One region of the Pseudomonas sp. Seg1 genome, then DNA from elsewhere that is predicted to be linked to it. Evidence: riboswitches for the same ligand, from Rfam matches in the RefSeq annotation. Region 1 holds a riboswitch; the other holds the start of a gene.

Evidence for each region. A riboswitch is a leader RNA that binds a small molecule or an ion and turns the genes downstream of it on or off. The one in region 1 is predicted to bind cobalamin.
Region 2: linked by a shared signal. The riboswitch ahead of cobW (cobalamin biosynthesis protein CobW) and the one ahead of cobO (cob(I)yrinic acid a,c-diamide adenosyltransferase) in region 1 are both predicted to bind cobalamin.

What each region holds. Positions count from the first base shown of each region.
Region 1 covers NZ_AP021903.1:1,953,627-1,957,035, reverse strand. The annotation lists gene bluB (5,6-dimethylbenzimidazole synthase) at 1-191, opposite strand, end outside; gene KI231_RS08730 (cobyrinic acid a,c-diamide synthase CobB) at 188-1,651, opposite strand; gene cobO (cob(I)yrinic acid a,c-diamide adenosyltransferase) at 1,648-2,259, opposite strand; cobalamin riboswitch at 2,340-2,564, opposite strand; gene KI231_RS08720 (hypothetical protein) at 2,727-3,311, shown strand; gene KI231_RS08715 (PQQ-dependent sugar dehydrogenase) at 3,378-3,409, shown strand, end outside.
Region 2 covers NZ_AP021903.1:3,734,127-3,737,535, forward strand. The annotation lists gene cobN (cobaltochelatase subunit CobN) at 1-1,039, opposite strand, end outside; gene cobW (cobalamin biosynthesis protein CobW) at 1,043-2,116, opposite strand; cobalamin riboswitch at 2,214-2,425, opposite strand.

The DNA.
Region 1 (3,409 bases):
CGGTCGCTGATACGGATGAAGCGCCAAGGCTGCATCAGGCCGACGCTGGGGGCCTGATGCGCGGCCTCGAGCAGTCGCCCCAGCAGTTCGGGCGCGACAGTGCCACCGGTGAAATGGCGCATGTCGCGGCGTTCGGCGATGGCTCGATAAACCGCTGCGCGCTCGGCTTCGGAGAATGCGTTGTCGGTCATGGCCCCATCGCTGGCAAGCCAGCTCCCACAGGGGATTGGGTTTCTTCAGACATTGCATCACCCACCACAGAAGCTGGATTACCAGTCCCTAATGGCGATCGCATTTCTTCAGGCTTTACACCGCCCACCGTGGGAGCTGGCTTGCCAGCGATGGCGGCCTTGAGATCTGGCGCAAACAGCGCGGCAATCGCAGTCGGATTCGACGGGAAATAAAAATGCACGTACGAAGCCGTCATCCGCCCTTCCCGATAAACCGCCTCGGCCCCGCGCCCGCCATTCGGGCTCAGGCCCCGGGCAATCGGCGTCAGCTCGGTGGTGGTCAGGGAATGATGATAGGTGTGACCGCGCAGCGAACCCTCCGGCAGATCCACCGCTTGCAGGGCCAACGCCGCGAGACGCTTTTGCATCACCGCATCGCCCGCCAGCAAACCGACCAGTTCAGCGCGAGTGCCTTCAACGTCAGTCAAGGAATCGAGCAGATACAGCATGCCGCCGCACTCGGCGAGTAACGGTTTGCCAGCCGCGTGATGCGCACGGATCGCGTCGAGCATCGCGGTGTTCTGCGACAGCGCAACATGATGCAATTCCGGATAACCACCGGGCAGATACAGGCTGTCCGCCTCGGGTAATTGCGTATCGCGGATCGGCGAGAAGAAGCTCAATTCGGCACCCATTGCGCGCAACAGGTCGAGGCTCGCGCCATAGGTGAAGGCAAAGGCTTCATCGCGAGCAACGGCAATGCGCACGCCTTCGAGCAATGGCTCGGCGGCGATCACGTCAGGCGCGGCGAACTCCACGGCCGGTGGCAGCGCTACCTCGCAACTGCTGGCAAGCGCTGCGGCGGCCGCATCGAGGCGCACGTCGAGATCATTCAGTTCGCTGGCCTGCACGAGGCCGAGATGGCGGCTCGGCAGTTCGATGCCGGTTTCGCGAGACAACGCGCCGTACCAGCGCAAACCTTCGGTGAGGCTGCCTTCGAGCAATTGCGCATGGCGCAGGGTGCCGACGCGGTTGGCCAGCACGCCGGCAAACGGCAAGTCCGGCTGATAGCGCGCCAATCCAAGCGCCAACGCTCCAAAGGTCTGCGCCATCGCCGTGCCGTCGATCACACCGAGGACCGGCACACCAAAATGCCGCGCCAGATCAGCGCTCGACGGCGTGCCGTCAAACAATCCCATCACGCCTTCGATCAGAATCAGATCGGCTTCAGCGGCCGCTTCCCATAACAGGCGACGGCTTTCCTGCTCGCCGACCATCCACATGTCCAATTGATAAACCGGCGCACCGCTGGCGCGCTCGAGAATCATCGGGTCGAGAAAATCCGGGCCGCATTTGAACACGCGGACCTTGCGCCCCTGATTGCGATGCAGACGGGCGAGTGCTGCGGTGACGGTGGTCTTGCCCTGACCGGAGGCCGGCGCGGCGATGAGGACCGCCGGGCAGTGACGTGGTTGATTCAAAGTTCGACGCCTTTCTGCGCTTTGATACCGGCCTGGAAGGCGTGTTTGAGCATGCCCATTTCGGTGACCGTGTCGCCCATCTCGATCATTTCCGGCTTGGCCGCACGACCGGTGACGATCACGTGCTGCATCGGTGGACGCGCCTGCAAGTCGCTGAGCACCTGATCGAGATCGAGGTAGCCGTGCTTGAGGGCGATGTTCAGTTCGTCGAGCACCACCAGACCGATCGACGCATCGCGCAGCAGTTCGCGAGAGACGGCCCATGCAGCTTCGGCGGCGGCGATATCGCGCTGACGGTCCTGGGTCTCCCAGGTGAAACCCTCGCCCATCACGTGGAAACGTACTTGCTCGGGGAAGCGGCGGAAGAACAGTTCTTCGCCAGTGCTATTACGGCCCTTGATGAACTGCACCACGCCGCACTGCATGCCGTGGCCCATGGCGCGGGCGAGCATGCCGAATGCCGAGCTGCTTTTGCCTTTGCCATTGCCGGTCAGCACCAGCACCAGACCGCATTCGTCTGGCGAGTTGGCGATGCGTTCATCGATCACGGCTTTTTTGCGCTGCATACGCGCCAGATGGCGTTCGTCACGCTCGGGGGAATCAGTCATGGGGAGCTCTCCGTTGAGGCTGGATAACGGCGGGCAGGCACAAGAATAGACGGCAAAAAGCCTGGCATCGCCCACCGTGATGCCGCTGGATGGATCAGGCCGGTCTCCGGGCTCATGAGCGGCGTTCGCCTGACTGCGCGCCTTCCCGCTTTGAGCAGTGGCATTCGACGCAGTTTTCACTCATTTACCGTTGCGGGGGCAGCGCCGGGATCGTGGTCGCTCTTCGCTCGAAGACAACCCTCACCGGCTTCCCTGTTTCACTCTGTCGACGCAGGTCACAGAGCACCTGAAACAAGCCGCGAAGGTTAGAGGGTTGGGGGTGGAGCGTCAATTAAAGAGGGGGCCGTCGGGCGAATAACTGCCGTCGATCAATTAACTGGCGTCAATCTTGTGCCATGCTCAGACAAGTGATATCAAAGAGCCATGCTTTTCTCGAAAAAGCCATCACAACAATAAGGATGATTACGATGCAAGGCATGATCATCAGCAACCCGCGCCTGGAATTCCTGCGCCCGGTGCTTGAACGCTGGTTTGACTGTATCGACCGCTACAACGCCGTGCGCGGCGACAGCGACACGCCCTACTGGCATGACGAGAAAGCCAATCTCGGCCTGCTCTCGGCGGCGGCATGGATGGCCGAGCTGGTGACGCTGGAACAGACGGCCACCCGCAAGCAAAACGAAGACGGTGAGCGCAATGCCCGTGCCGACCTGTTTCTCGCCGGCAGCGAAGACCGCGCATACATCCAGGCCACGCAACGCTGGCCGCGAGTCAACAACCTCAACCTGACCCAAGCCCTGCAGGAGATCACCGGCGACGCCAAACGCATCAGCTTTGCCAGCGATCTAAAACTCGGCTGCCTGTTTGTCGCCCCGCAAAAAGCCCAGCACAGCGCCAGCCCCGAAGAACTGCAAGACATGGTCGACGACCTGCAAAAGGAACACACCTGCGCCGTCGCCTGGTATTTCCCTTACGCCTATCGCAAGCTGCGCAACGAAGCCGGCAACTATCACCCGGGCATCGCCGTACTGTTCAAAGAGGCCCGCAGTTGAGCAGTTGAACCATCGGGCTTGCGCGCTCCTCTATGATTAGGAATGCATTCATAGGGAAGATCAGTAATGCGCAAGTCCCAGCTCGTTTTCGTCATCGC
Region 2 (3,409 bases), 1.8 Mb from region 1:
CCACGTCGGACTGGCTGCGCTCACTGCGCCAGGCCAGATCCTTGAAGCTGATCGGGCGGCTGATGATGCGCCCGTCGAGTTCCGGCAAGGCAATGTGCATCGCCAGATCCCGTGGACCGAGGCCCTGCTCGCTGTCACGCCAGCCGGGCTCGTTGTCCTGGGCACAGATGGCCTGGATCACCGGAATATTGCGACGAAACGGCCGTAAATGCGGCGCTTCAGGGCTGGACTGGGCGAAACCGGTGGTATTAAGAATCACCCCTGCCTCGACCTCATCCAGCCAATCTTCGACGACCGACAGACAGCCGGGCTCTTTCAGACTGGCCACGGCAATCGGCAACGGATTAAGCCCCGCCGCTTGCAAGCGCTTACAGAAAACATCGATGAAGGCGGTGTTCGCCGCTTGCAGGTGCGAACGGTAAAACAGCAGCGCCGCGACCGGTTGATCAGGCAGCCAATCGGCTTGCCAGTCACTCAGCGCAGCGGTGTTTTTGTTCGGGTGGTAAATCGCCGTGCGCGGCAGGGTCTGCGGCTCACCCCAGGCGTAATCGCGGCCGAGCCAACGGTTGCCCAGGCAGCGGAAGAAATCCAGCGCGTTGCCCATGCCGCCCTGACGCAAGAATTGCCAGAGCCGGTCGCGATCCTCGGCGCCGACGGTGCTCAAGTCGCTGAGTTCCGGATCGGGGCGATCATCACCCGGCACCAGAATCACCTGTACACCACGCTCGGACAGTTCGATCAAACGCTCGACGCCGTAGCGCCAATAGGCAATGCCGCCGTGCAGCGAAATCAGAATGACCTTGGCGTGACGCAGCACTTCATCGACGTACAAATCGACCGAAGCATGATTTTGCACCTGCATCGGGTTGGCCAGACGCAGGCTCGGATAATCCTCGGGCAACTGCTGCACGGCTTCGGCGAGCAGCGCCAGACTGGAGTCGCCGCTGCACAGGATCACCAGCTCGGCGGGGGTTTGTCCAAGGTCGGCAATGTTGTCATCCGACACGAAACCGCCGGGCTGGGTCCTGAGCAGGTGCATGGTTTAAACGCTGAGCGCGGCGCGCAGTTGCGCTTCGAGTTGCGCCGCGTCGAGCTCCTGACCGATCAACACCAGGCGCGTAACGCGCGATTCATCGGCGCCCCACTGACGGTCGAAGTGCTTGTCGAAACGCGTACCCACACCCTGAATCAGCAGGCGCATTGGCTTGTTCGGAATGGCCGCGAAGCCCTTCACGCGCAGGATGCCATGCTTGACCACCAGTTGCGTCAGCGCGTCGAGCAGCAGGCTCTCGTCGGCTTGCGGCAGTTCGATGGAGATCGAATCGAAGGCGTCGTGATCGTGGTCATCGTGTTCGTCATCGCCTTCACCGTGGTGGTGATCGTGATGGCTGTGGCGGCTGTCGATGTGTTCTTCAGAACCGGCACCGAGGCCGATCAGCACGTCCAGCGGCAGGCGACCGTTGCTGGCTTCGATGATTTTCACCGCTGGCGGCAACTCTTCGGCGACTTCAGCGCGGACGCGAGCGAGATCTTCCGGGCTGGTCTGGTCGGCCTTGTTGAGGATTACGAGGTCGGCGCTGGCCAGTTGGTCGGCAAACAGTTCGTGCAGCGGCGACTCGTGGTCGAGGTTCGGGTCGAGTTTGCGCTGGGCATCGACCTGATCAGGGAACGCAGCGAAAGTGCCAGCGGCCACGGCCGGACTGTCGACCACGGTGATCACCGCATCCACGGTGCAGGCGCTGCGGATTTCCGGCCACTGGAAGGCTTGAACCAATGGCTTCGGCAGGGCCAGGCCGGAAGTTTCGATGAGGATGTGATCGAGGTCGCCACGACGGGCAACCAGTTCGCGCATCACCGGGAAGAATTCTTCCTGAACGGTGCAGCACAGGCAGCCGTTTGCCAGTTCGTAGACGCGACCGGTGGCTTCTTCTTCGGTGCAGCCGATGGTGCATTGCTTGAGGATTTCACCGTCGATGCCCAACTCGCCGAACTCGTTGACGATCACCGCGATACGGCGGCCTTGGGCGTTGTCGAGCATGTGCCGCAGCAGTGTGGTTTTGCCCGAGCCGAGGAAGCCGGTGACGATGGTGACGGGGAGTTTGGCCAGTGTTTTCATCGGATGCCCTTTGGCAAGGTGGCGGGCAAACGGGACGAAATCCGCGGCGCAGACGCGCGCGGAAGAATTCGCCACCGGATCACCCCGCCCGGTTGTAGTGAGAATCTTTGACGAGGCAGGTCTCCTGGCTGACGGTGTTCAGGCCTTGGGCCTGGTATTCGCTGCGCCTTCCCGCTGGCTCATGGGTTGAGCTGGCAGTGGCGTGGCAGTGAATTTCACCGTTCACAGTTGCGGGGGCAGCCGCGGCTTGGACCGCGTTCCCTTCTTAGCTCCGGTTTGTGCCGGAGAACCTCGAAAGCGCAAGGCTACGCATGGTGTGGTGGCGGGTCAATGGGGTTGGGTTTTAGGTTTGGGGGCATATCCGTTGCTGCGGGTGTTGCTGATTAGGGTTCCGCCCTTACGGCGGGTCACTTTTGGCAAACGCCCCAAAAGTAACCAAAAGGGCTGCTCCCTGACGTACGGCACTTCGCTTAGGCTCAGTGTTCCCTCGCTACGGCGTCCATCCGGGGGCATCGCCTCCGGTTTGCTGCGCTGCACCTCCTCTCGATGTGTTTGGCTTCGCCAAACGGCGCTGCGCGCCTACCCCGGATGAACACCTCCGCTCGGCCTGCCGATGGGCCTGAAGATCAAGAGCAGGATCAACAGCCAGATCAAGAGCCAGATCAAGAGCCAGATCAAGAGCCAGATCAAGAGCCAGATCAAGAGCCCCTCACCCTAGCCCTCTCCCGGAGGGAGAGGGGACTGACCGAGGTGTTTGGGAGAGGTACACCGACTCGAAATACCGAGTCGAACTCAGATTCTGAAAGGCTCAAAAATCAGCTCCCTCTCCTTGGGGAGAGGGCTGGGGTGAGGGGCAAATCCAACACAAAACCAAAGCCGACCGCACGCTTCTCAACACTCAACACTCAACACTCAACACAATGAGCGTCAGCTCAAGTACCGCTCTTGACCTTCACCAATCAACACAATGAGCGTTAGCTCGAGTACTGCTTTTGATCTCCACCACTCAACACAATGAGCGTTAGCTCAAGTACCGCCCTTGATCTTCACCACTCAACACAATGAGCGTTAGCTCGAGTACCGCTCTTGATCTCAAGCGCCCGTCGGAAGGCTGAGCGGAGGGGTTGATCCGGGGTGGGAGCGCAGCGACCGTTTGGCGCAGCCAAACACATCGAGAGGAGGTGCAGCGAAGCAAACCGGAGGCGATGCCCCCCGGATCAATCCCGCAGCGAAGGAACCCGAGCCACAGCGAGGGCCGTACGTCAGGGTAAAGCCTTTTTGGTTACTTTTTCG